DNA from 4 places in the Vibrio sp. JC009 genome. Region 1 is predicted to be linked to each of the others. Evidence: predicted binding sites of a transcription regulator. Region 1 holds the regulator's gene; each other region holds the start of a gene.
The links. The regulator CRP, encoded in region 1, controls carbon source genes, mostly activating them, when cyclic AMP is high. The targets are predictions, from matches to a motif close to TGTGANNNNNNTCACA.
Positions count from the first base shown of each region.

Region 2: a site for CRP is predicted at 1,426-1,441, ahead of L3Q72_RS04660 (ROK family protein). Genes of this name have one in related genera too.
Region 3: a site for CRP is predicted at 1,907-1,922, ahead of malT (HTH-type transcriptional regulator MalT). Genes of this name have one in related genera too.
Region 4: a site for CRP is predicted at 3,976-3,991, ahead of cdd (cytidine deaminase). Genes of this name have one in related genera too.

Region 1 is NZ_CP092106.1:253,515-260,921, forward strand. Features, by position in the region: gene groL (chaperonin GroEL) at 1-357, shown strand, start outside; gene L3Q72_RS01200 (DUF4160 domain-containing protein) at 642-905, shown strand; gene L3Q72_RS01205 (transcriptional regulator) at 905-1,420, shown strand; gene L3Q72_RS01210 (DNA-3-methyladenine glycosylase I) at 1,718-2,401, opposite strand; gene crp (cAMP-activated global transcriptional regulator CRP) at 2,753-3,385, opposite strand; gene L3Q72_RS01220 (phosphoribulokinase) at 3,630-4,499, opposite strand; gene L3Q72_RS01225 (YheU family protein) at 4,531-4,743, opposite strand; gene L3Q72_RS01230 (hydrolase) at 4,759-5,730, opposite strand; gene L3Q72_RS01235 (PLP-dependent aminotransferase family protein) at 5,727-7,118, opposite strand; gene L3Q72_RS01240 (LysE family translocator) at 7,246-7,407, shown strand, end outside.
Region 2 is NZ_CP092106.1:988,339-995,745, reverse strand. Features, by position in the region: gene L3Q72_RS04660 (ROK family protein) at 136-1,350, opposite strand; gene pyk (pyruvate kinase) at 1,592-3,037, shown strand; gene L3Q72_RS04650 (patatin-like phospholipase family protein) at 3,183-4,325, opposite strand; gene L3Q72_RS04645 (porin family protein) at 4,604-5,200, shown strand; gene L3Q72_RS04640 (sodium-dependent transporter) at 5,715-7,184, shown strand; gene L3Q72_RS04635 (MetS family NSS transporter small subunit) at 7,186-7,284, shown strand; gene ptsG (PTS glucose transporter subunit IIBC) at 7,337-7,407, opposite strand, start outside.
Region 3 is NZ_CP092107.1:858,371-865,777, forward strand. Features, by position in the region: gene L3Q72_RS18690 (glycogen/starch/alpha-glucan phosphorylase) at 1-1,482, opposite strand, end outside; gene malT (HTH-type transcriptional regulator MalT) at 2,045-4,753, shown strand; gene L3Q72_RS18700 (hypothetical protein) at 4,776-5,459, shown strand; gene L3Q72_RS18705 (DUF368 domain-containing protein) at 6,011-6,925, shown strand; gene L3Q72_RS18710 (hypothetical protein) at 7,009-7,407, shown strand, end outside.
Region 4 is NZ_CP092106.1:1,491,976-1,499,382, reverse strand. Features, by position in the region: gene L3Q72_RS06870 (succinylglutamate desuccinylase) at 1-20, opposite strand, end outside; gene cobT (nicotinate-nucleotide--dimethylbenzimidazole phosphoribosyltransferase) at 177-1,205, opposite strand; gene sbcB (exodeoxyribonuclease I) at 1,380-2,804, shown strand; gene L3Q72_RS06855 (CidA/LrgA family protein) at 2,806-3,168, shown strand; gene L3Q72_RS06850 (LrgB family protein) at 3,165-3,854, shown strand; gene cdd (cytidine deaminase) at 4,097-4,984, shown strand; gene purT (formate-dependent phosphoribosylglycinamide formyltransferase) at 5,129-6,307, shown strand; gene ihfA (integration host factor subunit alpha) at 6,365-6,661, opposite strand; gene glgC (glucose-1-phosphate adenylyltransferase) at 7,266-7,407, shown strand, end outside.

The DNA of each region.
Region 1 (7,407 bases):
GGCGTAAACGAAGAGCAGAACGTGGGTATCCGCGTAGCACTTCGTGCAATGGAAGCTCCGCTACGTCAGATCGTTGGTAACGCAGGTGACGAAGAGTCTGTAGTTGCAAACAACGTTAAGAACGGTGAAGGCAGCTACGGCTACAACGCAGCAACCGGCGAATACGGTGACATGCTTGAAATGGGTATCCTTGACCCAACTAAAGTAACCCGTTCAGCACTACAGTTCGCAGCATCTGTTGCAGGCCTGATGATCACAACAGAAGCTATGGTTTCAGATATGCCAGCTAAAGACGCTCCTGCAATGCCTGATATGGGCGGCATGGGTGGTATGGGCGGCATGCCAGGCATGATGTGATCGGATTAATTTTTCGTCGCTGTATGGCCTGATAACTGCGTCGATCGTGCTCATGTACACATGTACATTCCGCGCGTTCTCCTTGTTCTCAAACCATACAGCTTAGAAAAATATAACCCTTCATTAAGAAGAACCGGAGTCTTGTGGCTTCGGTTTTTTTATGCCGAAGTATTATAAAAGTCTTATTTGTTTCGAAGAGCCTTTGATTTTAGCGCTTGTCAGATATGCAGAATGGTTTGAGTTTGTATCCTTTTGGATACGTGCTATCCTGTTTAGAAAGAGTAATGCCGGAAATACTGAAAAGGCTGTTAGGACTTAAGTTCCAGATGAGATATGAGGATAATGACTTTCATAACCGTCCTCATATTCATGTTTCTTTTGGTGAGTATGAAGCCTCAATTGCCATCGATGATATCGAAGTACTTGCGGGTTTCCTGCCTCCTAAAAAGAGGAAGTTGGCAGAATTTTATATTGATAAGCACCGGGACGAGTTATTGCTGGCATGGGACGGAGCGGTAATCGGACAAGGTATCGGGAGGATCAATTAATGCTTAAAATCGTAGATCTTGACTGGTTGTCCGGCTATCTGCTGGAGCTCGAGTTTAGTGATGGCTTTAAAGGTATTGTTGATCTGGAAGAGGTTTTTAATTCTGAACCATATAAGCAGATCCAGGATTTTAGCGCCTTTTCACTTGAAGGTACTTATCTTGACTGGGATGGAGTGGAGCTTTCCGCAAACATTCTTCGAAAAATGGCAGCTGGTAAGGGGCACTACACAGATAGGCCATGTGTCAGCGCCAGCAATATGGAAGACGTGTTAAAACAAGCAGCCTGGGATGCGATAGTTTCCAACCGCCCGGATATTTTTCAGGCCGCAATTAAAGGTTTTGTCGAAGAGTATGGGATTCAGAAAATCCAGCAACACACAAACCTGAAGAGTAGGCCAAGCATCTACAAGGCATTATCTTCGAACAAGTCTCCAAAACTGGATACGCTCATCCAGTTAGGCCATGCTGCATTCGAGTTAGAATTTGAGAGTCGAGAAATTAGTCAGAAAGGCTAGAACCTTTTATTTTGATAGCTGATAGCCTGACTCTTATACACAAGTTTAAGGAGCCAAAGAATGCTCCTCCCCTTAGCATCAAAAGGACGGATTTTCGAAGAAGTAACATCGAAGGGGAGGCGGGGAGGGGTTGCTTCTCATGGGGTTAAGTTTTGGTTGTTTAACCATGCATGGCATAACCAACCCCCTCTAACTCCCCCTTCTATTAGCTTTATCAACCAATTAGGCTTTTCAATTAAGGGGGAGAACCGTTCTCTGTTCACTTTAATATTTGTGTATAAGAGTCAGGCTGATAGCTCAAACCACCCGATTATCCCCACAACTAAACGCAATAGTCTGGCTAATCTCAGTAAGCGAACGGCCGGACTCCTGTTGCCACTGTGCAAAGGCTTTGTTTGCTGCATTCAGTGCTCGCTTCGTCCCTCTTCCTGAATCAATTATCCCGATATTGCGCAGATGAGATTCAACATCGGATGAAAGTATAAAAGTATCGACTCCCAGAGTTCTTAAAGCGTATGGACCTGTGTTTCCGCCCAGACGGGCTCCATTCTTTTTCAGGTACTCCCAAAGCCCGGTAATCTCCTCTTTCGGCCAGTTTGCCACCATCTGACCAAATGAATCATGTTGAATGGAAGCGCTATGGATCATATGGGCATTGGCCGGGATGGACATTACTTTGGTCAGGTGGCGTATGATAGCCGGGTTCTGTGCTTTGGTTTCCCACTGTTCATCCGACAGCATAAGTAATGATTCGATCTTAAACCCGAAAAATGCCTCTTCAAAGTCAGGCCACTTTTTGCGGACCACACTCCATGAGATACCCGACTGAAACACTTTCATGGTAAAAGCCGAAAGCCAGCGATCGTTGGATATGGCTGCCAGTTCTTCACTGCTGAGTGGCTTGCTGAGCAATTCCTCAAGGCGCTTTTCTCCCCCTTTACGCTCGGCAGCTCTTTGGTAAATTGATTCGAATTTTTCCATTGTTTTTTACTGGATTTTTTCTTTGTAATTGGCTTAGGTTAGCTTAAATAGCTTTTGGTCACCAGTAGCCCATACTTGCTTAAAGCTAATTGTTCAGTAAAAAGATGCACATTTCTTGCTGTCTCCCACTGCCGTCATCTCGGAATTGCAAAGCAATATCCGAGATCTACTTTCTGGGTGTTGTAGAGTCAGAGGTTTCTTCTGCCCTACTACGCGCTGACAGTAGATTCCGGATAGAAGCTTCGCAACTTCCGGAATGACCCAGTGGTAAGGGGTAAGGGTAGTAAGTAAAAGGTATAAAAAAAGCGCAGCCCGTGAGCTGCGCTTTTTACAAACTGTTTCGCTAAAGAATTAACGAGTACCGTAAACCACGATAGTTTTACCGTGTGCAGAAATCAGATTCTGTTCTTCCAGCATCTTCAGGATACGGCCAACGGTTTCACGTGAACAGCCAACAATCTGACCAATCTCCTGACGGGTGATCTTGATCTGCATGCCGTCCGGGTGAGTCATTGCATCCGGTTGCTTAGCCAGGTTCAGAAGTGTTTGTGCGATACGGCCTGTAACGTCAAGGAACGCAAGGTCACCAACTTTCTGGCTGGTTACCTGAAGGCGGCTTGCCATTTGAGCTGACAGACGCATCAGAATGTCTGGGTTTACCTGAATTAGCTGACGGAATTTCTTAAATGAAATTTCTGCTACTTCACATGGAGATTTAGCGCGAACCCATGCTGTACGCTCCTGGTCTTCTTCGAAAAGACCCAGTTCACCAATAAAGTCACCCTGGTTCAGATAAGAAAGAATCATTTCCTTACCTTCTTCATCCTTGATTAGGACAGCCACAGAGCCTTTTACAATGTAATACAGAGTTTCAGCCTTTTCACCAGCATGAATCAGAGTACTCTTTGATGGGTACTTATGAATATGACAGTGTGAAAGAAACCACTCTAGTGTTGGATCGGTTTGAGGTTTACCTAGAACCATAATTATCTCACTTTATCTGCAGGGCCTGCTGCTCAGCAGCTTTCCTTTGCTGCTAAGCCACTCAATTAGGTGGTTTAGCATAGGATTTCTCTTTGAAAGCTGCAAGCAACTTATAATTCGATTAAGAATATTATCTCTTTTTGCAATCGATTTCTTGATTTTGATCGCTTTAAAAACGCGATTTTTTACGCAAATTCGTGCACATGATCACGGACTTGGAAAAAATGTGACAAATGTTAACATTTTAACCGATTTTACCGGTTTCTATCAGTTGGGCAAGCATAGGACGTATGATCAGTTCCATGGCAAAACTCATTTTACCCCCCGGTACCACAAGCGTATTGTGGCGTGACATAAAAGAACCGTCGAGCATGGCCAGAAGGTACGGGTAATCAACATTTTTCATACCTCTTAACCTAATTACAACAAAACTTTCATCCAGACTCGGAATTGCTTTGGCATCCAAAGGGTTAGAGGTATCCACTGTGGGGACCCGTTGAAAGTTAATATGAGTGCGGGAAAACTGAGGGGTAATGTAATTCAGGTAGTCATCCATGGAGCGGACAATGGAGTCCATCACTGCTTCCCGTGAATGTCCTCTGTCACGCGTATCGCGGATAAATTTCTGTATCCACTCCAGGTTCACTATCGGCACCATGCCTATCAGCATATCCACATGCTGGGAGACGTTAATATCTCCGTCTCTTACGCCACCATGTAAACCCTCATAAAACAGAACATCTGTGTTCTCCGGCAGATCCTGCCAGGGGGTGAAAGTGCCGGGCATCTGGTTATAGGGAACCGCTTCGTCAAAGGAGTGCAGATAGCGACGGATTTGACCTGTGCCTTCATCTCCGTACTTTCTGAAGAACTGCTCGAGAGCAGCAAAATCATTGGCTTCCGGGCCGAAATAGCTGATGTGTTTTCCCTGCTCTTTGGCTTTGCGGATAGCCACATCCATTTCTGGCCGGGTGTATCGGTGGAAACTGTCACCTTCCACCCAGGCAGCTTTTACGTCCATCATATTGAACATTTTTCTGAAGGCTTCAGAGGTGGTGGATGTACCGGCTCCCGATGAACCTGTTACTGCTATGATGGGATGTTTTGCTGACATGACATTCCTTGTCCTGGATTGGTTTAATTACTTATAACTCGCGTCTTAACTTTATATCTACGGTCTCGTGCAGTTCTGAATAGAGAATGACGGCCTCTCCGGATTTTATCAGCTCTCTGACCTGATCGGCTTTATCTTCCAGTGACACTTCCACTTCACCGTAATCGGTTCCTTCACGGAGAATAAATTCTTTAATCAGATTTTCCAGTGTCTCCGGGTTTATCTGTTCCCAAGGGATAATCATAGTCGCTTTCTCACATTACTGCTTAATATGTTGATAGTAGGCAGGAAGCGCCTGCTCCAGCCAGAATTCCGGCTTTCTGAAGCTGCCGGACAGAAAGCCCACATGCCCGCCGGACTTTAGCAAACGGTAGTCGATATTGTCGTTAAGCTTAAACTTAGGGATCACAGCCTCCGTCATAAAGGGATCATCCTGGGCATGGATAACCTGCAACGGAATGGATACCTGATTCAGAACCCGTATACCTGAGCAGCGGTTATAGTAATCCGTGGCTCCCTGAAAACCGTGCAGAGGCGCGGTTATCAGATCGTCAAATCCATACAGGGTTTTCAGGCTGCGGATGGTTTTCTGATTTATCCCAAGTGCCTTATCGAGCTTTTCATGCTTTTTAATGGCATTGGCTTTTAGTGAACTTAGCAGGTAGCTGCAATAAACCTTTGAAAAACCTTTCTCGATTTTTTCTGAACAGGCGGCCAGATCTAAAGGTGCAGAAACTATGGTCGCCGCTTCCAGCAGTGGCAGTTCGTGATGGTTGGCCAGATAGTTAACCAGCATATTTCCGCCAAGAGAGATGCCCACAGCCACTTTCTTCTGCTCCGGGAACAGTGTGTTTACATGTTCCAGAAACTGGCGTGCATCTTTAGTTTCACCAGAGTGGTATGCGCGAGCCAACCGGTTTGGTCTGCCGCTGCATCCGCGAAAGTGCATCATGACTGAAAGCCAGCCCTGATCAGCAAAAGCTTTCATCAAACCATTGGCATAAGGGCTGTAGAAGCTTCCCTCTAAGCCATGGAACAGCACAAAGACAGGTTTTTGCTTTGCGCTTTCTTGCTGCCAGTCTTCACTCCAGGCCAGATCCAGAAAGTCGCCGTCTGCGGTTTCAAGCGTCTGCCATACCGGTTCAAACAACGGCTTTCTGCGGATAAAACGGGGAATAATGGTTTGCAGGTGAGGGTTCTTCAGCCCTCTGGCCGGCGAAAAATCTGTCATAACGTAAAGTCGCTTATTGGATCGGTTTCTAGTAGTTCTTTTAGCTTACGAAGTCCTGTTTCCAGCTCAGTCTGATTTAAAGGAGAGCTTAATGCAAGCCTCACTGCCGGAATGACGTTTCCTGCTGGCGGGGTGAAGAGCTCAGCCGATTTTACCGTGACATTTATCCTTCCTGCCTGCTCAATAAAGTCAGTTAGCCGCCACTGTTCCGGCAGTGGCAGCCAGAGATGGAAGCAGTGTTCTTTATAGCCCGGATTGCAATCACCGAGCATGGTAAGGGTTTTCTCCAGCCGGGCTTCCATCTCTTTACGTATTGCAGAGAGCGTCTGCTCTGCCTTTCCGCTTTCCATCAGTTCGCAGGTAATGGCAGTCAGCAACGGGCTGATCATCCAGCTATGATTCTGTAAAGCGATACTCAGACGCTGATAAAGCTTTTGTGGTGGCTGAACATAACCAACTCTCAGGCCCGGAGCCAGCCACTTAGAGACGGCTCCCACATGAAAAACATGCTCAGGTTCCAGATTCACCAGCGGTGGCGGCGCACCTTCCAGAAGCGGGCCGTTCACATCATCTTCAATCACGTAAAGATCGTGTTTTTTGCATATCTCCAGAACGGCATGACGCCTTTCAAGGGACATAGTAGCGGTAGTTGGATTCTGCAGTGTAGGCGTCAGATAGATAAACCGGGCCTGAAACTGACGGCAGGCAGCATCCAGCGCTTCTGGAGTAATACCTTCGTCATCCATTTCGATGCCTTTCAGACTCAGTTGTTTCTGTTTTGCCAGACTTATCAATCCCGGATAAGTCAGCTTTTCCACAAAAATAGTATCACCTGCGCGGGTAAAGGCATCCAGCACCATCTGCACGCCGTGCTGCCCTCCGGAACTGAACAGAAGGCGTTCTGCTTCCAGATGGATTCCTTTGCTTTGCAGCCAGTTTGCCATTATTACCCGGTGAGACTCTATCCCTTCAGGTTTCTGATAAATCATAAACTGGTTTAGTGCCTGAGGTGAGTGAGAGACCTTTTCCATCGCTTCACGCAATAGATCGCTGCGGTCGATCAAAGGGGGGATGTTAAAACCAAAGTTGCATTCATCCGGCTGTCTTTCTTCCGTTTTATCGAAGACCCAGTATGTCCTTTTGCTGTCAACAACAAAGGTTCCGGCTCCGACTCTGGCTTCTACCAGTCCGCGTCGCTCAGCTTCGGCATAGGCTCTTGTTACCGTTCCGACGGTCACATTTAGCTGATCTGCCAGAGAGCGGTGAGTCGGCAGCTTATCGTTCGACGTTAGTTCTCCTGATGCGATCTTTTCTTCGATCAGATCGGCGATCTGTTTGTATTTAGGTGAACTGTCTAAATCATTTAGTGCAAATTTTTCAATTGTCATGGTGACAATAAACCCTTTGATCTTAGTTAATCCGGTTGTTATGTTTATTGTGTGCGCACAATATGACTAAATCAACTTATTTATTGAGATTGTATCGATACAATTTCTTTTGTGTGAGGGTAATCGGATGGAGTGGCAATTTTTCTTATCAGTAATCATGTTTGCAATCGTTATGACCGGAACGCCGGGGCCCAATAACGTGATGCTGACGGCATCGGGAGCCAACTTTGGCTACAGAAAAAGTATTCCTCATTTCCTCGGTGTGGGTATCGGCCTGATGAGCATGATA
Region 2 (7,407 bases), 730 kb from region 1:
TAATTATACAAATGAATCGTCCCATCATCTTAAATAATTTTATAAGAATAATGCGACTTCACTGAATCATCATTGCAGTATAAACAGTTTTATAAATATCTGAATATTTTTGCCAGATTGTGCGAATAAGCTCAACTAGCCGTCGATAACGCTCATCAGCAACAGGCCATCATACATCGCCTGCTTAATCAAGGCCGCACCCGGCATGGTTGCCTGCTTGTAGAACCGGCTCTCTACCAATTCCAGGTTTTCATAGTAGAAAGGTAATGAGCGCTGTTTAATGCTTGATTCAATCGCCGGATAAAGGACAGATTTCGCCTGGTTCACAACACCACCAATCAGAACGATTTCAGGGTTGAACAGGTTAATCACAATGGAAATGGCGCTGCCAAGATGCTGACCCAGTTTTTCGATGACCTCAACGGCAAGCTTATCCCCTGCCGCAGCGGCAGAACAGATGTTTTCAATGGTGATATTATCCAGAGAAAGGCTGGACGCTTCACCATTTTCAAGCCGCTCGGTCACCTCTTCCCTGATAGCTTTTGAGCTTGCAACCGTATCTAAGCAACCATAGTTACCGCAACTGCAGAGCTTACCATTAGGATCTATCTGAATATGGCCCAACTCACCAATGTTGCCATTGCGTCCCTGAAGAAGGTGCCCATCAAGGATAATCCCCGCCGCAAGACCGTGGTGAATGGAAATCAGAACAGAGTTATCGTTTTTCTGAGAGTTACCAAACAGCTTTTCCGCCAGAGCCCAGGCATGGGTATCGTTAGCCATAAATACCGGCAGACCGGTTGCTTCGTAAATGGCAGGACCAAGAGCCAGGTTCTTCACATTATAGTAAGGCATCTGAAGCACAATACCGGTTGCTTCATTCACTTGTCCCGGAAGAGTTACTGCAATACTGGTCACTCTGTCCAGCTGGTTTGAATAGGTTTGGAAGAATTCATCTATTTCATGCAGAAGACGCGCCAGCAAATCATCCTGATCATCCTCGTGAACATCGATTTTCGTATCGACCAGAACATCACCGCCCAGGTTATGAAGTGCGATAGCAAGATAACCTCGTCCCAGACGCAGGGAAAGGAACTGCCAGCCTTCATTTATTGTCTGCAAACCGACTGCAGGCCGCCCACGACTGGTGGCTTCCTGAACCACAGTTTCGTGGATTAGCTGGGCATCGATAAGCTCACGGGTGATTTTAGTGATACTGGCAGGAGCTAGCTCACTGATTTTGGACAGATCTATCCTGGAAATCGGTCCGTAAGCATCAATCAGTCTGTATACACGGCCTGCATTGATCTGTTTGATATGATCAATATGGCCGGGTTGAGCCATGTACATCTTCTACTCCAAATAGTATTAAGCGATTAATTTTTTTACTTTGCGAACTAATTGTGAAGTCATTTACTGGATTGCCGTGACCCACGTCACGCACAAAAGGAAATTACCGGTTAAAAATCCAATATTTATTCCCGAATAAATATTCCAGCTGCCTACCCCTCAGATTTTTTAATGCAGGATCAACAATTTTTGCGCAATCACATATACTCAAAAATGACTATAAACTACATGGAGTAGCCCCATGGGTAAAAAACTCAGAAGAACAAAAATTGTTACCACGCTTGGTCCGGCAACGGATAAAGATAACGTCCTTGAAGAGATCATAGCAGCTGGTGTAAATGTAGTGAGGATGAACTTCTCCCACGGAAGTGCAGAAGGCCATATCAAACGAACCAAACAAGTCAGAGAGATTGCAGCAAAGCTCAACAAACACGTCGCTATTCTGGGCGACCTTCAGGGTCCAAAAATCCGCGTTTCTACCTTCAAGGACGGAAAAATTCAACTTAATGTCGGCGATAAATTTATCTTAGACAGTGAACTTGGTGCAGGAGAAGGCGATATCGATGCCGTTGGACTGGACTATAAAGAACTTCCTCAGGATGTGGCCAACGGCGATATTCTGCTACTTGATGACGGACGGGTTCAACTAAAAGTCATGTCCGTTGATAAAACTAAAGTTTACACGGAAGTTCTGGTCGGCGGCCCGCTTTCCAACAACAAAGGCATCAACAAGAAAGGCGGAGGCCTGTCTGCTGATGCATTAACAGAAAAAGATAAACAGGATATCAAAACCGCTGCCGAGATGAAGGTGGACTACCTTGCGGTCTCTTTCCCGAGAAATGGCGACGATATGAATTACGCCCGCCGTCTTGCCCGGGACGAAGGTCTTGAGGCCAAACTGGTTGCCAAGGTTGAAAGAGCAGAAACCGTCGCAGACCCGGAAAGCATCGATGATATTATTTTAGCTTCTGATGCCGTTATGGTTGCCCGAGGCGATCTGGGGGTAGAAATCGGTGACCCTGAGCTTGTCGGGGTGCAAAAACAGCTTATCCTGCGAACCAGAAGCCTGAACAGAACTGTAATCACAGCGACTCAAATGATGGAGTCCATGATAACCAGCCCAATGCCAACCCGTGCTGAAGTGATGGACGTTGCAAACGCCGTTCTGGATGGCACAGATGCGGTAATGCTGTCAGGGGAAACCGCCGTCGGCGCTTACCCGCTTGAGACAGTGAAATCCATGGCCGAAGTTTGTATGGGCGCTGAAAAAATGGCCTCGGCCAACAAGTCCAGTCACCGCATGAACCGCAAGTTTGCTTCTTCAGAAGAAACCATCGCTATGTCCACCATGTATGCAGCAAACCATATGGAAGGGGTTAAGGCGATGATTACCCTGACAGAATCAGGACGGACACCTCTGATGATGTCAAGACTCAGCTCAGGTCTGCCTATTTTTGCTCTGTCTAGAAATGAAGGCACCCTAAACCGTGCAGCACTTTACCGAGGCGTAACTCCGGTTTACTTCGACAGTATCGCTGATGCAGGTTTAACCTCTGCGCTTTCAGCGATTCAAACCCTGAAAAAACGTGGCCTGCTTGATCCCGGAGATCAGGTCATTATTACTCAGGGGGATGTGATGGATAGTGTGGGAAGTACTAACTGTATGCGGATTTTGAAAGTGGATTAGTAATTCGCACTAACTAGGGTAGCAGGCAGGTATCGATAAGCAGACCTTCTTTGCCATGGATGGCAAAGCAGAGCTACATGGAAGTATCTATGCGTGTCTGTGTTCGATACCTGCCTGTTACCCGGACAGCGTCAACCAAAGGCAGCTATTTCTCCAGCCAAAGCTGCTTTCGGCTCTCAACATAAGTCTCAATAAACTTATAACCGGCGGTCAGCCCCTGCTCATAATCAAAGAGCAGATCCTCTTTGTTGCTCAGCAGTGCTGATGACCTCAGCGGCTCCTGCGGTGAAATCTGTACGATAAAACAGTCATCCGGCGGGTTATGCAAAAACTCCTGGGTCAGTGAATAAGTCTGGTAATGAACCATTACCAAATCAGCGATACCTGAATCAAACTTATCGCCAAACAGATGACTCAGGCGGAAAACATCCTCACCGCCAAACAGCCACCTTCCGCCATTTAACATATTCAGATGCACCTTATGTATCTTCTTCTCTTTTGACTTGTCTAACTGCTCCTGCCAGAACTCACTCCAGTCCCTTTTCCACTCCTGTAGCTTCTCCTGCCAGTGCAGCTGCAACAAAGCAACGGGCTCTCTTAGAAACTGGTAATCTACACCGGACTCAGAGATAGCCTTTTCTTCTTCGCACAGAGACTCCGTACGTATCACCACAATATTTCTGGCTTCCTGACGCCAGGCTTCCTGAACCGGGATAGCGGCTGATACGCCTCCATCAACATACCGCTCAGACCCCACCTCTACTTCCTTGCCGTAAAGCCCCGGAATGGCGCAGGTGGCGCGCATTATGTCATACCAATTGTGGTCAATGATCGGCAAATAATGATCTCTGAGTTCACCGGCGTGCGTTACCGCAGCAAAGGCGTCTCTGCCGCGTAAAGCACGACGGCCTAAATCCAGATCCAGCTTATAAGGGTAGTCGCATATCCGGTCCAGAGCCCACTCCATATTCAGAGTCTGCTTTCTTCGTATATAGCTATAAAGATGAAAAAACTTATCGTCTGTGGTGAGGTCAAGAATAAAGGAGCGGCCAAGCCCTGACTGGCGGCATAAAAAGGCGCAAAGATTCATGGCACCCGCTGAAGTACCATAAAAAGCATCAAATGGGTCAAAATTAGACAGAATAAAGGAATCAATCACTCCGGAAGTAAAAATGCCTCTCTGTCCGCCACCCTGAGCTACCAGTGCCGTACGGCCTTCCAGATACTTTGCATATCTGGAAACATCCAACAAGGCCTGGGAGCCGCAAATTACGCCCTTATTGGACATAAATCCCCTACCTTACTGATGAACTCCGGCAAAATAACCGCCGGAGTATAGTTGATTTAATACGCGATAGCGATAACACCCATGGCGATAATCAGGCCGAAAGTCACTACCACAATTTTAATTGCAATTGAAAAGTCTTGATCCATAAACACCTCCTTTGTTAACAACTTAATAACAGAAGTGAGAAATCCACTCAATTATTAACGAAAAGACCTGGGCAAATATGTTGTTATAGTCACAATAATTGTAGGTGTTCTGGAAAGGCTTTGTGAAAAACTATGAGAATAATTTCGACCCTTCTTGCTCTGATGATGACCGTTTCGCACAGTTACGCGGCCGTTCACTTCACTCCCATACTTGGCTATACCTTTGGTGGTGAAGTGGCAAATAGCGAAGATCAGACATTTGATATCGAGCCAGGTGCTAACTACGCATTCAGTATTGCAGCCGATCTGCCAAAAGTTACCCAGTCGGAACAGGGAAGAATTGGCCTGTTTTACTCACAGCAAAACTCTCATATAGAAGAGTACAATAACGATCTGACCCTCAGGAATCTGCACTTCCAGAGCGCCATCTACTATACAGCAACTCCTGAGCTCTCCCCGTTTCTCGGGTTAAGTATTGGCGCTACCCAGTTAGATCCACAGTGGAGCGGAATTGACTATCGCTTCTCCTCCTCTATTTATACCGGCCTTGAATACCAGCTTACCGACAGAGTCTCACTGCAGGGGCAGTTTCGCTGGATGGGAACCTTTATAAACAACAAAAGCTATACACTTTGCCAGGTCAGCGGCAGCAGTACCTGCTATATCCGCTATGAAGGAGACTGGCTGGGCCAGGTACAATCCAATATAGGCGTCGTTATCCGTTTGTAGCAGATTATCCTGCCTGAAAATACCCTTATAAAAAGTCGGGAATGTACATTTTCCGTAATAATATTGTGTCTTTTGCATCTTTTTCAGACAGTCTCGCTGACATATTCAACAGGCTTTAATACTACCAAAACAGAAACAAGCAGATAATTAAACCAACAGCCATCCGCGCAGCAAATATGATCGGCTATATTTCGATGCATTTCACACTCTTTGCACTTGCCAACACCGATTATTTAATAAACATTTTCTATTGCGTTACCTCACTTTAATCTGTAACCTTCTTTTCCACGCGTAGCTGAATGTTTCAGTTTTCGCAAACACACATTGCATAACACAGAACAATACTCTGAGTTTTACCTTAGACTTTAGAACTAAAACCTAATTTTTTATGATTATCGCAGAATTCAGTCCGGGATATTCCCTTGCTGAAAGGTAATATTTTGCTGATCACATAACCCTTTCAAAGTCCTGGTAAAAAGCTTCATATCTCAGAGATTAGCCGTAAGGAGTAACTATGAAGCGAGAACAATGGGGATCCCGCGCAGGATTTATTCTTGCAGCAGTTGGATCTGCTATCGGTCTGGGTAACATCTGGCGTTTCCCGTACATGGCATATGAGAATGGCGGTGGCGCATTCCTTATCCCTTATCTATTTGCCATGCTGACAGCCGGTATTCCATTTATGATCCTGGAATTCTCTATGGGTCAGAGAAACCGTGGCTCTGCACCTATCACTCTTAGCCGTATTAATGCTAAGTACGAGTGGCTGGGCTGGTTCCAGATTGGTGTTGCAGCAACAATCGCTGTTTACTACGTTGCCGTTATTGGCTGGGCGATTTCATACTTCGGTATGGCTTTCACTCAGGAATGGGGTACTGATACTAACGCATTCTTCTTTGGCGAATACCTTGGTCTTGGTGACAACTCGCCAACTAATCTGGGTGGCATGCAATGGAAAATTGCCGGTGCAATGACCATCGCCTGGGGTATCACTTTCGCTGCTATCGCTGGTGGTGTAAAAGCCGGTATCGAACGTGCAGCAAAAATCATGATGCCTGTGCTGTTCCTGATGGTACTTGGCCTGATCGTGCGTATGATTATGCTTCCGGGCGCTATCGACGGTGTTAACTACCTGTTCCAGCCTGATTTCAGCAAAATCTTTGACTTCAATGTATGGGCAGCGGCTTACGGTCAGATCTTCTTTACCCTAAGTATCGGCTTTGCGATCATGCTGGCTTACTCCAGCTACCTGCCAGAGAAGTCAGATATCAACAACAACGCATTTATGACGGTGCTAATCAACTGTGGTTTCTCAATCATGGCTGGTGTGATGATCTTCTCTGTTCTTGGCTATATGGCTGCAGAACAAGGTAAGCCTCTGACAGAAGTAGTAAGTGCTGGTGTTGGTCTTGCGTTCGTAACGCTGCCGGCAGCAATCAACCTGCTTCCTGCTCCATACATTCTTGGCCCGCTATTCTTCCTTGCGCTTGTAGTTGCAGGTCTGAGTTCTCAGATTTCTATCATCGAAGCGGTTGTATCAAGTATCATTGACAAGATGAACTGGTCTCGTAAGAAAGCGGCAACTATCGTATGTGGTACTGGTTTTGTTATCTCAATGGCATTTGCAACCGATGGTGGCCTTCTGCTGCTTGACCTGGTTGACCACTTCGTGAACAACGTAGGTATCCTGGGCAGCTGTCTGGTAGAAATCGTACTTATGGCATGGTTTGTTAAACTGGCTGACGTACGTGAATACGTGAACAAATATTCTGATTTCTCTATCGCTGGATGGTTTGAAGTATGTCTGCGCTTTATCACGCCAATTATGCTTGCAATCATCGTTGGTCAGAAACTTATCCACCTGCTGCAAGAAGGCTACGGTGGCTATGACATGAGACTGGGATGGGCACTAATGGGCATCCTGCTGGGTATTGGTATTGTGGTTAACGTAATGAGCAAACCACAAGAGAAGGTGGAGGCATAATATGACTTTTGGTGCAATTATCATGATGATTATCGGTCTGGGTGTTACCTGGGGCGGCGCTGCTATCTGCATTAAGCGTGCAATGGATAGCCAGCAGTAATCTGCTGAATACTGAGAAAACGCCGGCATTTGCCGGCGTTTTTGTTTTTTAATTAGTGGCTTTTAATCCATTCATCCATATCGGTTTTCAGATTATCAGATTTAGTACCAAAGATAGCCTGAA
Region 3 (7,407 bases), on a different replicon from region 1:
CTGATCACCGATCTTATCTGTGATTAGCTGAGAAAGACCAGGGTTACAGAACTTCAGCCAGCGACGTGGCGTCACACCGTTTGTTACGTTAGTCAGACGGCCAGGGTATAGCTCGTTGAACTCAGGGAACAGGTCACGCTTAACCAGCTCAGAGTGAAGCGCTGCTACACCGTTTACTGCGTATGCACCAACTACACAAAGGTTAGCCATGCGAACCATACGGTGGAAGCCGTCCTGGATGATAGAAAGTTTCTGCTGTTTCGCTACATCACCAGGCCACTTCTGACGAACTTCCTGCATAAACAGGTGGTTGATATGGTAAATGATTTCCATATGACGAGGCAGCAGACGCTGAATCAGTGCTTCAGGCCAGGTTTCCAGAGCTTCCGGAAGTAGTGTGTGGTTTGTGTAAGCAAAAGTCTTAGTACAGATTGCCCACGCCTCATCCCATGACATATCACGCTCATCGATAAGGATGCGCATCAGTTCAGGAATAGCGATAGTCGGGTGAGTATCGTTTAGCTGAATAGTTTCGTACTTAGGCAGATCTTCCAGTTTGTGACCGGCAACTTCCATACGACGAAGGATATCGCGGATAGATGCTGCACTGTGGAAGTACTGCTGCATCAGACGCAGTGTCTTGCCTTTTTCGTGGTTGTCGTTCGGGTAAAGTACTTTGGTGATGTTACCTGCATCGATTAGTGAGTGCTGAGCTTCAAAGTAGTCACCGTTGTTAAAGCTTTCCAGAGAGAAAGGCGCAATTGCCTGACATTCCCAAAGGCGCAGCGGGTAAACCGTGTCACTTTCATAACCAACGATTGGCAGATCCCAAGGCATACCTTTAACGAACATACCAGGAACCCAGCGGCGCTTCTCTTTGCCGTTCTCAACGTATGGTTCTACGTGGCCGTAGAAGCCGATTTCCTGAGCGTATTCAGGACGAGCTACTTCCCAAGGGTAGCCTTCAACACCACGCCATGCATCCGGCGCTTCTTTCTGGTGACAGTCTTCGAAAGACTGCTTGAACAGACCGTATTCGTAGTGAAGACCATAACCTACTGTCGGGAATTCCTGTGCTGCACAAGAATCCATAAAACATGCTGCCAGACGGCCAAGACCACCGTTACCCAGAGAAGGGTCGCGCTCTTCTTCAAGAAGATCAGTCAGGCTGTGGCCCATTTCTTTCATCGCGTCATCGATCTGACCGTACAGACCCATGCTGATCAGGTTGTTACCTGTCAGGCGACCAATTAGAAATTCCAGTGAAAGGTAGTTAACACTTTTTGCGTTTTGGATGCGCTTATCGTTTTCAGTTTCCAGTAGATCAAGTGTAGTCAGTTCAGCCAGTGCACGACCCATTGCCAGATACCAGTCACGAGGAGTGGCGGTCTCTTCGGTTTTTGCATATGTCGCGTTCAGGTGCTTTTTAACGTCAGCCTTGAAAGTAGCTTTATCAAACTTTTTTTGTTGAGTAGGTTTCATAACGAAATCTCATTTTTCGATTCAATTTAACTGTGGCGTATCCTGCATTTATATAAAAAACAGAACATCCTCCTAACCAATGGATGTTACGGGAGTAGTATTGAGGGCGTAGATACTCCTCTCCGTCTCAGCCTTTGATGCACATCACACAAAACGGGTCTCACCTCCCTGATATGAGTGACACGCGTCACATCAAACTATTAGTACTACCAGTACAGAAACTAAAGCCAGAAAAAGTAATAAAATCCGCCTTACCCCAAAAATGTTGTACTGGTCACACTGTTAGTTTTCCGCGTTTACACTATCCATTTTTAAACTTGCCAAAATGGGGGGGCTAAGTAGTTGTCAGTAAACAATCTCTTTGTTACTGCCCTATTACTATGTACAGGCATGCGTTCGATATACACCTAAAACCTGCGCATTATTTGACCGCACTCACAAAACAGGGGCGTAGAGGGTCAGAAATGTGCCGAAGATCATGCAATTGCCTCAGTTGCAGTGGTCAGAGTTACTCAAATTAACGTAGGATTGCCGCACGCAATAAAATATAAGAAAGATTAATATGTGGATCCCTTCCAAACTGACCAGGCCTGGCAGATTACATAACGCAATTTTAAGACCCAGAGTTCTGGATCTATTGCAACAGGCACCATTTTACAAACTGGTACTGTTCCGCTCGCCTGCCGGCTATGGCAAAACCACCATGGCGGCCCAGTGGCTGGCAGATAAACCCGCTGTAGGTTGGTACAGCATTGACGATAGTGATAACGACACCTTCAGGTTTATCAATTACTTTGTTCAGGCAATCAATAAAGCCACTGATGGCTGTTGTCCTAACTCACAGACACTGGCAGAAAGACGTCAGTTTTCTTCACTACCGTCACTGTTTGGTGAGCTGTTTGCTGAACTGGCTCACTATCAGGGCGTGTTCTATGTGGTGCTGGATGACTACCACCTGATCAAAGAAGACGAGATCCACGAAGGCATGCGTTTTTTCCTGAAACATATGCCGGACAATATGACCTTAGTGGTAACCAGCCGCGCCACGCCGCCGCTGGGAACAGCCAACCTTCGCGTACGCGATCTGATGATCGAAATCGGCAACGAGCTGCTGGCATTTGATACTGAAGAAACCACCCGATTCTTTAACCAGCGCGTATCTGAAGGCATCGACGATACTACGGCGCAAAACCTGAGAACTTATGTGGAGGGCTGGCCTTCAGCACTTCAGTTGATTGCGCTTCAGGCCCAGCACCATAGAAAGACTCTGGCCCAGTCTGCCGAGTCGGTTTCACAGTTTAACCACGCTCATTTGTGGGATTATCTGGTGGAAGAAGTGTTTGACATTCTGGACACTGAAACCCGCCATTTTCTGATGCAGTGCTCGATACTGGACACCTTTAACGACAGTCTGGTGAGCTCATTAACAAAGCGCGAAGATGCGCTGTCGATGATTGAATCGCTGAACAAATACGGCCTGTTTATCTACCCTCTGGAAGGCGAACAGAACTGGTACCGCTTCCACCACCTGTTTGCTGAGTTCCTGGCTCATGAACGGCAGTCACGGATCCCGCAGGAAGAGAACAGCCTTCATCAGGCCGCAGCTGAAGCCTGGCTGGATCTGAAGATTCCGCATCAGGCTCTGCGTCACGCGCAAAAAGCCGGCAACGAAGAGCTGATTGCCCGGATCATTACAGAGCATGGCTGGAAAATGTTTAACCATGGCGAACTGCAAACCATGGAAAGTGCCATTAACCAGCTTTCCAAGGACCAGCTTTACAGCAAGATGAAGCTTCCGCTGCTAAGAGCCTGGCTGGCACAGAGTCAGCACAGATACACAGATGTTAATGACATGCTGGCAGAGGCGGAAAGAGAGACAGAAAAGCGTAATGTTGCACTCAATACCGCCGACAAAGGCCAGATTAATGCGCTAAGAGCGCAGGTTGCCATTAACAATAATGATCCGGATACGGCGCTTGAACTGGCAGAGCTGGCGTTAACTCAGCTCAGCCCCACGGATTACCGGAGTAAGATTGTGGCGACCTCCATCGTGGGTGAAGTCAACCACGTAATGGGACAACTGGACCGGGCGCTGCCTTTAATGCAGCAGACAGAAAAACTGGCAAGGCAATACCAGTTATTCCATCAGGCATTATGGGCACTGCTGCAACAGAGTGAAATCCTGCTTGCACAGGGCTTTGTACAGGCAGCTTATGAGTTACAGGATACCGCCTTTAAGCTGATTGAAGAGCAGAAGCTGCACCAGCTTCCGCTGCATGAGTTCCTGCTGAGAAACCGTGCCCAGATCCTCTGGTGCTGGAACCGTCTGGATGAAGCCGAAGAGTGTGCCTACAAAGGCATTGACGTTCTGGGCAATATCGATCAGAGCAAGCACCTTCACTCATACTCTATGCTGGCGCGCATCGCAATCGGCCGTGGTGAGCTGGATAAAGCCACCCGCTTTATTGAGCAGATCCAGCATCTGATGCAGCAATCAAGCTACCACGTTGACTGGACAGCGAATGCTTCACTTTCCCTGCTGCTTTACTGGCAGACAAGGGGGGAGACCGAAGCGGTGGAGCACTGGCTGGAAACCGCCATCCGTCCGGCAGAGGCCAGTAACCACTTCCTGCAGCTACAGTGGAGAAACATCGCCCGAGCTCAGATCATCACCAATCAGTCAGAGAGAGCGAAAGAAACACTGAGCTTTATTCAGAGCGAAGCGGAAAAATACCATCTGGTTACCGATATCAACCGGAATCTGATTGTTGAAGCAACGCTGGCTGTAAAAGAAGACGACGAGCTGCTTGCGACCGAAAAACTTCAGCATGCGCTGAGCATGACCAACCAGACAGGCATGATTGGTAACTTCCTGGTGGACGGTGCCTCCATTGAGCCTCTTCTGAAAAAGCTGACCGGCAAAACCTCGCTGGGCGATCTGGAGAAACACCGTGCCCAGCAACTGGTCAAGGATATCTCAAGCAAACAGAGAAGCCGCTCGGTGCATTTTGATGAAGAGTTTATCGACAAACTGGTGAATCACCCGGATATTCCTGAGCTGGTACGAACCAGTCCGCTGACTCAGCGAGAATGGCAGGTGCTGGGGCTTATCTACTCAGGATTCAGTAACGAGCAGATAGCACAGGAGCTGGATGTTGCCGGGACCACCATCAAAACCCATATCCGGAATCTGTATCAGAAACTCAACATAGCAAACCGTAAAGAAGCTATTGAGACGGCAGAAAACCTGCTCAGGCTGATGGGATATTAACGCTAAGGACTCGGGGGACACTATGGAACTGAACGTATGGGAACCCGGTCGAATCTGGTACGCCGATATGCTCTGTCGGCGTTTCGGTCTGACTCATATTCACCGCATGGTACTATTCAGGATTAGTGAAGACTCACTTATCGTACACTCCCCCATAGAGCTGACAACGTCACTGCAAAAAGCGCTGTCGAAGATAGGGAAAGTCAGGGCAGTGATCGTTCCCTCCCCGGCTTACCATCAACACCTCTCAGAATGGTGGCTTGCTTATCCGCAGGCCCTTTTTTATGCCACTCCAACCACAATCCAGAAACGAACCGATCTCAATTTTGACGGCGCTCTTTCCGGAAACACCCCGCAGCTCTGGAAAGGAGAGCTTTATCAGACGGCAATACTGGGACTGACTACCCCAAGGAAAATGGTATTCTGCGACCCTGTCAGCCGGACTCTGGTGCTCACTGATAATCTGCTGGCGGTGCAGCCTTCGTTACCAATGGGGCAAAAGCTGGCAACCTGGGTACATGGCATCCATACCGAACTGAAAATGCCCTATTCAGATAAAAGACATGTAAGCCATATGCCGCTGCTTCGTGCTTCAGTACAGGAAATCATGACCTGGCCATTTGACAGAATCCTGACCAATAACGGCCTGGAGTACCGGCAGGATGCGAAGAGCACATTCTATCAGGCGTTCTGGTGGGCGTTCTAGATCTCACCTTACAATGAAAGAATTAGAGCATTTGCTCGGTTTTCCCGCATAAAGTCACAGTTCTTAATTATTTACAACATACTCATTAAACTGGAACTAGACTAGAGATAGAATAAAAAGACAGGTTGGTTGGCAGACAGATAAAAAAAGAGCCAACCGCAAATTCCTGCGATTGGCTTATAGATAGTGTGAACAATTAATATTCACTAACAACGTCAGTTGGCTAGGTGACCCTCGGCTTTAAGAAGGGTCACCAAATATAATGCAGATAGCGTGCCAACTTTTAAGGGCGATAAAACAGCTAATGTTAGTAAAATTTGAGCCACTTTTTAAACCAAATTCGCATTATACAAATCGCAAAATGCAAACACTCGCAAAATACCAATATTTTAATTGCAAAATTGATATTTCTGTCTATAAATAAAACCCTTTATAAATACTCTTATTTTTGCGTTATGCAGAAAGATCTCATCTTTTTTTCGCGGTATTAATAGGATTTAAATCCTGGTTTTGTATAATCCGCCTTTCAAATCATCAAATTGCATGGACCAATGAACTACCTATCGACATTCCTGAAGGGCATAGCCATGGGAGCGGCAGATGTTGTCCCTGGCGTATCCGGCGGTACAATCGCCTTTATCACCGGTATTTACGACACTCTGCTTGAAAGCATCAGAAGAGTTAACCCTAAGCTTTTGGTTATCTGGAAAAAAGAGGGCTTTAAAGCCGCATTTAGCTATATCAACGGCTTTTTTCTTATCAGCCTGTTTAGCGGCGTTATTCTGAGTATTCTTACTCTGGCTAAGCTCATCTCCTGGCTACTGGTGACTCATCCAATTCCGCTTTGGTCGTTTTTCTTTGGTCTGATCCTGGTTTCAGTCTGGCATATCGTCCGCCAGGTTGAGCACAAGGATATGATACGCGGAGTATTCACACTGCTGGGGATCGCCTTTGCCTACTTTATTACCGTGCTCAAACCGCTGGAGATGGATCCCACCAGTATCAATGTTCTGATTGCCGGTGGCATCGCTATTTGTGCCATGATCCTTCCGGGTATATCCGGCAGCTTTATTCTGCTTCTCCTTGGCATGTACGCACCGATCCTTGGCGCGGCTAAATCCATGCAAGTGGATATTCTGATGCTTTTTGCCGGCGGATGTGTTCTGGGATTGCTGAGTTTCTCCCATCTTCTGTCCTGGCTGTTAAAGCGTTTCCGGGATTCAACACTTATGTTCCTGACCGGGCTGATGATAGGCACACTGCCAAAAATCTGGCCATGGAAGCAAACCATTAGCTGGAGAACCAACTCCCACGGTGAACAGGTGCCTCTTTTGCAGGAAAACCTGTTTCCGGCTGAGTTTGAATCCGTGACCTCCCAGCCCTCCCAGTTACTGCTGGCCGTTTCCATGATGCTGGTTGCGATCATCCTGGTTCTTAGCCTGGAAAAATTCGCTGACAAAGAATAATACTTTGACCATCAGAGCGTTATCACGTTAAAAGTTTGCTAATATGTTAATATTGCAACTTATTGATAACACTTTGTTGGCTTATGAAATTTGTTAAACCGCTATTAGTCTGTCTGGCTCTTATTGCCGGTTTCTACGCTCCCGATCTGGTAAAACAGCTGCGGGGAGCACAGGAAGGCTTTGACCTTTCAGGCTACTGCATGCTCTCCACCCTACCCTGTACTCAGAATCAGGTAACGATGACGCTTGAGCATGATTTCACACAACCTCTGGTCCCAAGCAAATTAACTATCGTCTGGCCGGAACAAACTTCTGAAGATCTGGCTATTAAGCTGGAAGGGCTGGAGATGAATATGGGCATCGCCAGGTACAAAGCTGACCGCTTACCTGACGGCCACTATCAAACTACCCTGCTGCTCCCGGTCTGCACTTTTGAAAAAATGACCTGGGTGGGCACAATTTCAGATAACAAAAACAGTGTT
Region 4 (7,407 bases), 1.2 Mb from region 1:
CGAAACAGAGGTTTTACCATGCATTACTCCTTTGTCACACAGCAGTTTGCCAGTGAAGCTTTTTAATCCGTGCATTTAATCAATTGGGGTTAATCTTAACCTCATATAGTACTGAGTACCAACCCAAGAGCGTGTTTTTTGAGCCTTATCGCCAAGTTATTGGAGAACAAGCAAAATCAAACCGTTACACCTGCACTCTCAAAACTGGCCATCTCGTTATAAAACTCAGCGGCAGCCTTTACCAGTGAATAGGCAATGGCCGCGCCCGTACCCTCGCCCAGTCTCATTCCCAGGCTCAGAAGCGGTGCTGCCTCAAGCTCCTGCAAAACAATTTTATGGCCAGGCTCCTGGGAGTGATGAGCAAAAATCATAATATCCCGACAATCCGGATTGATTTTCTGGGCAACATAAGCCGCCACTGTGATAATAAAGCCATCCACCAGCACAGGAATATTTCGCTGCGCCGCAGCCAGAAAAGCGCCCACAACCTGAACGATTTCATAGCCGCCAACCTCAGCCAGAACAGAAACAGGATCTTTGCCTTTGCACCTTTCAACGCCCTGAGCAACAAGCGCGACTTTTTTTGTCAGTTGCTCTTGCGTTATGCCGGTACCCGGACCAACACATTCCGCCGCCTCACAGCCAGATAATGCGCTCAGTATTGCAGATGCTGAACTGGTATTTCCTATACCCATCTCACCGAACATCAGGATATTACTGCCGTTATCTATACTCAGGTTCGCCACAGACTGACCCAGTTCAATGCCTTTTTGCACCGTCTCTTGCGTCATAGCAGCAGACAGCGCGAAATTATTGGTTCGCTCACCCAGCCTTTGCGAAATAAAACGGCTGGAGTCAGACTCCACAGGCAGAAGAATCCCGGCATCAACAACCTTTAATTCAATACCGTTCACACGGCAAAAGCAGTTTACGGCTGCTCCGTCATTAAGAAAGTTCAGTACCATCTGCTGGGTCACAGCGCTTGGAGCAATACTGACCCCCTCATCGGCAATGCCATGGTCACCGGCAAACACCAGCATGGTCGGATTAGAAAGCGTTATTTTTTCAACAGCACTTTCACGCCCCTGGCTCTGGATCAATGCCAGCCGCATTGCCAGCGTTTCCAGTTCGCCAAGAGAGCCTAAAGGTTTGGTTTTTTGATCAATACGGTTTTGAATCCAGGATTGGTATTTATTCTCTAACATTCTGTTTTTACGGCTTTGTTGTTATTTCTGGTTACATTTCCTCATTATACTCATACCGCCTGAAGATGCATGCCCAATAAGAATTTATTAACTTCACCTCAGCTCAAGATTGCCATTGTATGGGCTCAGTGGTCTAATACACAGCAAAAGCAGATATATCAGGTAAATAGACAGATGCAGCATGAACACCAGCCCACGTTTTTCTTCTTTGATTACGAAACTTGGGGGACAAATCCCGCAACCGACAGGCCAAGCCAGTTTGCCGGTGTTCGTACCGACATGAATTTTAATATTATTGGTGAGCCGCTGGTGATTTACTGTCAGCCGCCAGCCGATTACCTGCCCTCCCCTGAGGCTGCGCTTATTACCGGCATCACACCTCAAAAAGCGGCCTCACAGGGCCTTCCTGAGCCTGAGTTTATCCGTCGTATCCATGAGGAGCTTTCAACGCCAAATACCACAAGTCTTGGTTATAACAGCATCCGTTTTGATGATGAAGTCAGCCGCTATACCCTGTACAGGAATTTCTATGACCCTTATGCATGGAGCTGGCAAAACGGTAACTCTCGCTGGGACCTGCTGGATGTGATGCGTACCTGTTATGCGCTGCGCCCGGAAGGAATTGTCTGGCCTGAAGATGAAGAAGGTTTGCCAAGCTTTAAGCTTGAGCGCCTTTCGGTTGCCAACGGCATTGAACACGCAAATGCGCACGATGCAATGGCAGATGTGATTGCAACCATTGAACTGGCTAAAAAGCTGAAAGCGGCACAGCCTAAGTTATTTGATTATCTGTACAGCATGCGTGGTAAACGTAAAGTTACAGATCTTATCGATATCGTCAATATGACTCCGCTGGTTCATGTTTCCGGCATGTTTGGCCGGGAGTGTTCAAATACCAGCTGGATTGTTCCTGTCGCCTGGCACCCTAAGAATCCTAATGCCGCAATCACGGTAAATCTGGCAATGGATGTAACTCCGCTTATTAAACTGGATAGTGAGCAGCTAAAAGAGCGTCTATACACAAAACGGGATGATCTGGCTCCGGATGAATCTCCGGTACCGGTTAAACTGGTCCATATGAACAAATGCCCGATCCTGGCACCGGCAAAAACACTTACCGCAGAGAATGCCGAAAATATCGGTATTAACCGTGAGCAGTGTCTTGCGAATCTGGCCACGCTCAAACAGCACCCAGAGATCCGGGAAAAACTCATTTCTCTCTACTCAGAAGAGAGAGAGTACCCAGCAGGCGATAATGTCGATACCCAGCTGTACTCCGGATTTTTCTCAAATGCAGATAAAGCCTCTATCGACATTATCCGCCAGACCAATCCTGAGCACCTTGCGGCACTGGATATCTCCTTTGAAGATGACCGGATTGCCCCTTTACTGTTTCGCTACAGAGCGCGAAACTTCCCGCATACACTGACTCAGGATGAGCAAATTAAGTGGGCCGCGCATTGCCGTGATTACTTCGAGCAAAAGCTTCCCGACTATATGCTTAATCTTGAAAACCTGGCTCATGAGCATGAATCAGATGAAAAGAAAATGGCTATCCTGAAATCTGTTTATAAATATGTAGAAAACCTAGTTTCTTAAAATGGTTATAAAAACAATAAAATACGTCGGTTCGGCACTACTGATTGTCTGCTCACTTTATGCAGGGAACACTGTTCAGCACTATTTCGGGTTGGGCATTCCCGGCAGCATTATTGGCATGCTGCTGCTCTTTACCCTAATGGCAACCGGAATTGTTTCCCCCGAGTGGGTCAAACCCACGGCCGCGCTGTTTATCCGCTATATGATCATTCTGTTTATCCCGATCAGTGTCGGGCTTATGCAGCACTTAGAGCTGCTTAGCGCAAATGCAGTGCAGATCCTGGCCAGTACCATTGGCGGAACAACACTGGTCATCATACTGGTAGCCTTAATGCTGGAAAGAATATTGGCAGGTAAAAAATGATCTGGCTGCTGGTAACCTTTATCGTTTTTCTTTTTGCCCGCTTTGTCAGCAAAAAGGTTAATCATCCGTTAGCGAACCCGCTGCTGATCAGCATCAGTATTATCATTCCTCTATTGCTTTTCACCGGTGTTTCCTATCAGGAATACAATGAAAAAAACCAGTGGCTGACCTACCTGCTCCAGCCTGCGGTGGTTGCACTGGCATTTCCTCTGTATCAGCAGCTAAAAGAGATTCGCTCAAACTGGAAAATCATCTTTCTTGCCTGTGGTGTCGGCAGCCTGCTTTCTATGCTTACTGCCTCGGTTATCGCCGTTCTGCTGGATACGGATATGCAGCTTATCGCCGCTATTCTTGGCAAATCCGTTACAACACCCATTGCGATGGAAGTGTCCAGTCACCTTGGCGGCGAGCCAGCCATAGCCGCAATTATGGTGCTTATTGTTGGTGTATTTGGTGCGGTTATGGCGTACCCCATCTACAACTGGCTTGGCATCACTCATCCCATTGCAAAGGGGCTTACCATGGGAACCGTTTCCCACGCTTTGGGCACAGCGACCTGCGCTGAAAAAGATCCCCGGGACGCCGCGTTTAGCTCACTGGCTCTGGTTTTATGCGGAGTTATCACCTCATTCCTCGCTCCAAGCTTCTACTGCTTCGTAGAGTGGCTCGACGCACTTATTCATTAATCCCGTTCAGTTCCAGTAATAATACCAATCCCAGCAATTATTACTGGAACTGATACTAATTACCTAAATCAGTGTAAAACCCGACTGACTAATCAGTTTGAGGCCGGTTTAGCCCCAAAAGCGTGACATCACTCAATTAATGAAACATGAAATGGCATTACATTCCACATGGTGATCATCATCACAGTAACACAGCTATTTTGTTCTAAAATAAGCCTCGTAGATAACCGAAGGAATCTTTGATGAACGAAAGAATGAAAAAGGCACTTAGCCAGATGCCGTCAGATATCGAGCAATATTTGACCACGGCAATTAAATCAGACGATTTTGATGCAACCATTTCTCCTGAGCAGTTCTCAGATCTTATCCGGTTATCGGGGCTAAAAGATGACGAACTGCGCGTAGCACTTCTGCCACTGGCAGCTGCTTACGCCTACACACCGATTTCAGATTTTAACGTTGGCGCTATCGTTCGCGGACTCTCTGGCCGCCTTTATTTTGGTGCCAATATGGAGTTTGAAGGTGCTCAACTGGGACAAACCGTTCATGCTGAGCAGTGCGCCATCAGCCACGCCTGGATGAAAGGCGAGAAAGGCGTCAAAGACATCACCATCAACTACAGCCCGTGTGGTCACTGCCGTCAGTTTATGAATGAGCTAACCACCGCTGATGAAATGATGATTCAGCTTCCCAAGCGGGATGCCCGCACTCTTCAGGATTATCTGCCAGAGTCCTTCGGGCCGAAAGACCTTGGTGTGGAAGCAAGGCTGATGGATGGTAGCTCACTAGGCCATGTATCCCCGGAAAGCGACCCTTTACTGGTAAAAGCCATCGACGCACTGAACAAAAGCCACTCTCCGTATACAAAAAACAACAGTGGCATCTCACTGGAAATGACGGACGGCTCTGTTTATCAGGGTGCTTATGCTGAAAACGCCGCATTTAACCCAAGCCTGCCTCCGCTTCAGGTTGCGTTTATGCAAATTTTGATGGCAGGTAAAACTTTTGATCAAATCAGACAAGCTGCCCTTGCTGAAATGTCTGATGGCATGATCAGCCATCTGGCTTACACTCAGGCGGTACTGGAAACCATTAACCCTGATATTCAGGTAAGTTATATTTCCTTATAATTTCAAATGCCCCCTTGAAAGCCCCCGGCCTGGAAACGGTCCGGGGGCTTTTTTTATTTAACACTTTTTATCGGCAAACGATTGCGCAACCAGTAAATATAAGTATGATCCGCTAAAACTAACCGCAAACAAAGGAAATCAATAATGTTTGGGACGGCTACCCGTAAGAATGCAACTCGAGTATTGCTGCTTGGTTCAGGCGAGCTTGGTAAAGAGGTTGCTATTGAATGTCAGCGCCTTGGTCTGGAAGTTATCGCCTGTGACAAGTATGAAAATGCTCCGGCTATGCAGGTCGCTCATAAAAGCTATGTTATTGATATGCTCGACGGTGGAGCACTGAAAAAAATCGTTGAGACAGAAAAACCTGATTACATTGTCCCTGAAATTGAGGCCATTGCTACCGATACCCTGATCGAACTGGAAGAGAAAGGCGTAAATGTTGTACCAAGTGCAAAAGCGACCAAACTCACCATGAACCGTGAAGGGATCCGGCGTCTGGCAGCAGAAGAGCTCTCTATTGAAACTTCTCCTTACCGCTTTGCTGACAACTTTGAAGATTTTCAGAAAGCCGTGGCTGAAATCGGCACGCCTTGTGTTGTTAAACCAGTAATGAGCTCTTCCGGCAAAGGCCAGAGCGTTATTAAGTCTGAAGGTGATATTGAAACGGCATGGAACTATGCTCAGGAAGGCGGCAGAACTGGTGCCGGTCGCGTCATCGTTGAAGGCTTTGTTGATTTTGATTATGAAATCAGCCTGCTTACGGTTCGTGCTGTAGATGGCGTTCACTTCTGCCAGCCTATCGGCCACCGCCAGGAAGACGGCGACTACCGCGAATCATGGCAACCTCAGGAAATGTCTGAAAACGCACTTAAAGTTGCTGAGTATGTATCTGAGCAGGTGGTTAATGCTCTGGGTGGCTATGGGCTATTTGGCGTAGAACTGTTTATTAAGGGTGATAAAGTCATCTTTAACGAGGTTTCCCCTCGCCCGCACGATACCGGCATGGTCACTATGATGTCCCAGGAACTTTCTGAGTTTGCCCTGCATGTGCGTGCATTTACCGGCCTTCCGGTTAACAGGATCGTAAACTATGGCCCGTCAGCATCGGCTGTCATTCTGGGAGAAGGCACTTCAGAAAATATCCGCTTTGATGCGCTGGATGAGGTTTTGGCAACAGCAAAAACCCAGCTACGCCTGTTTGGCAAGCCGGATATCGATGGGAAAAGACGTCTTGGTGTTGTTCTGACCAGGCGCAAGAACACAGAAAGGGCCATTGATGTTGCCGTAGAAGCGGCATCAAAAATCAAGATCTCTTACGACTAAGGATCTCAGGATAAACGAAGACCACGCTTTAGGGCGTGGTCTGTTTGAACAGGCTGCTTACTTTTCGATTTTGATGTTCTCGACCCGGGCCTTCAACTTCTGCCCCGGACGGAATGTCACAACGCGTCGAGCGGTAATTGGAATGTCTTCACCAGTTTTTGGGTTTCGACCTGGTCGTTCACTTTTGTCTCTCAGATCAAAATTACCAAACCCTGACAGTTTTACCTGTTCGCCACTTTCCAGAGCCTTTCGAACTTCCTCGAAGAACACCTCAACCGTTTCCTTGGCATCCCTTTTACTAAATCCAAGTTTTTCGAATAGGTTCTCAGCCAAATCGGCTTTTGTGAGCGCCATAAAAACTTCCCTCAAAGCTGTGTTAATCATTGCTACTACGCGTAGCGCCATCGGTATTGCTGAGCCGATATTAACAAGTGCTTATCGGCTTATTCATAGGAAGTTTATGCCAACCTCATGATTTTCGCCAATTTTTTTCAGAAAATATTAGACTAAATAATGAGAACCAGAGCTTTATTTGATGATTTTCTCAGATTAGGATACTGACAATATTGTAATTACATTGCTAATTACATGATATCTAACTGCATTCACACAATGAATGGAATATTATTCTGAATTTAGGCTGTCTAATCAGTTTTTTAGTTTTATTTAATCATTTCATGATCATGCATTCAATTTCTCAATTATTTGAGCACTTTTTCAGCACCACCATTTGTTGACAACTTTAATAAGAAGTTACAATCATGTTGTGACAGGCATCACACTTTGTACCATAAGTTAAATATCTTCATGAAATTAATATTTCTTTATCGAGAAGAGTGACCTAGCGCAACAAAGTCTAACGCCAAAACATAGTACTGTTAAGGCACTGGCGCAAGGCCCCCTATCCCCTTCAAGCGCCAGACATTAATTATTTGTTTTATTAAAAGGCTTTAGATTTATGTCAAGTAACAATTATTCGCATGCTGATACCAATAGACTCGTTCGTGAAACGAGCGCACTGATTTTGGCGGGAGGCAAAGGAACACGATTAAAACAATTGACAAGCAACAATGCGAAGCCAGCTGTTTCATTTGGCGGTA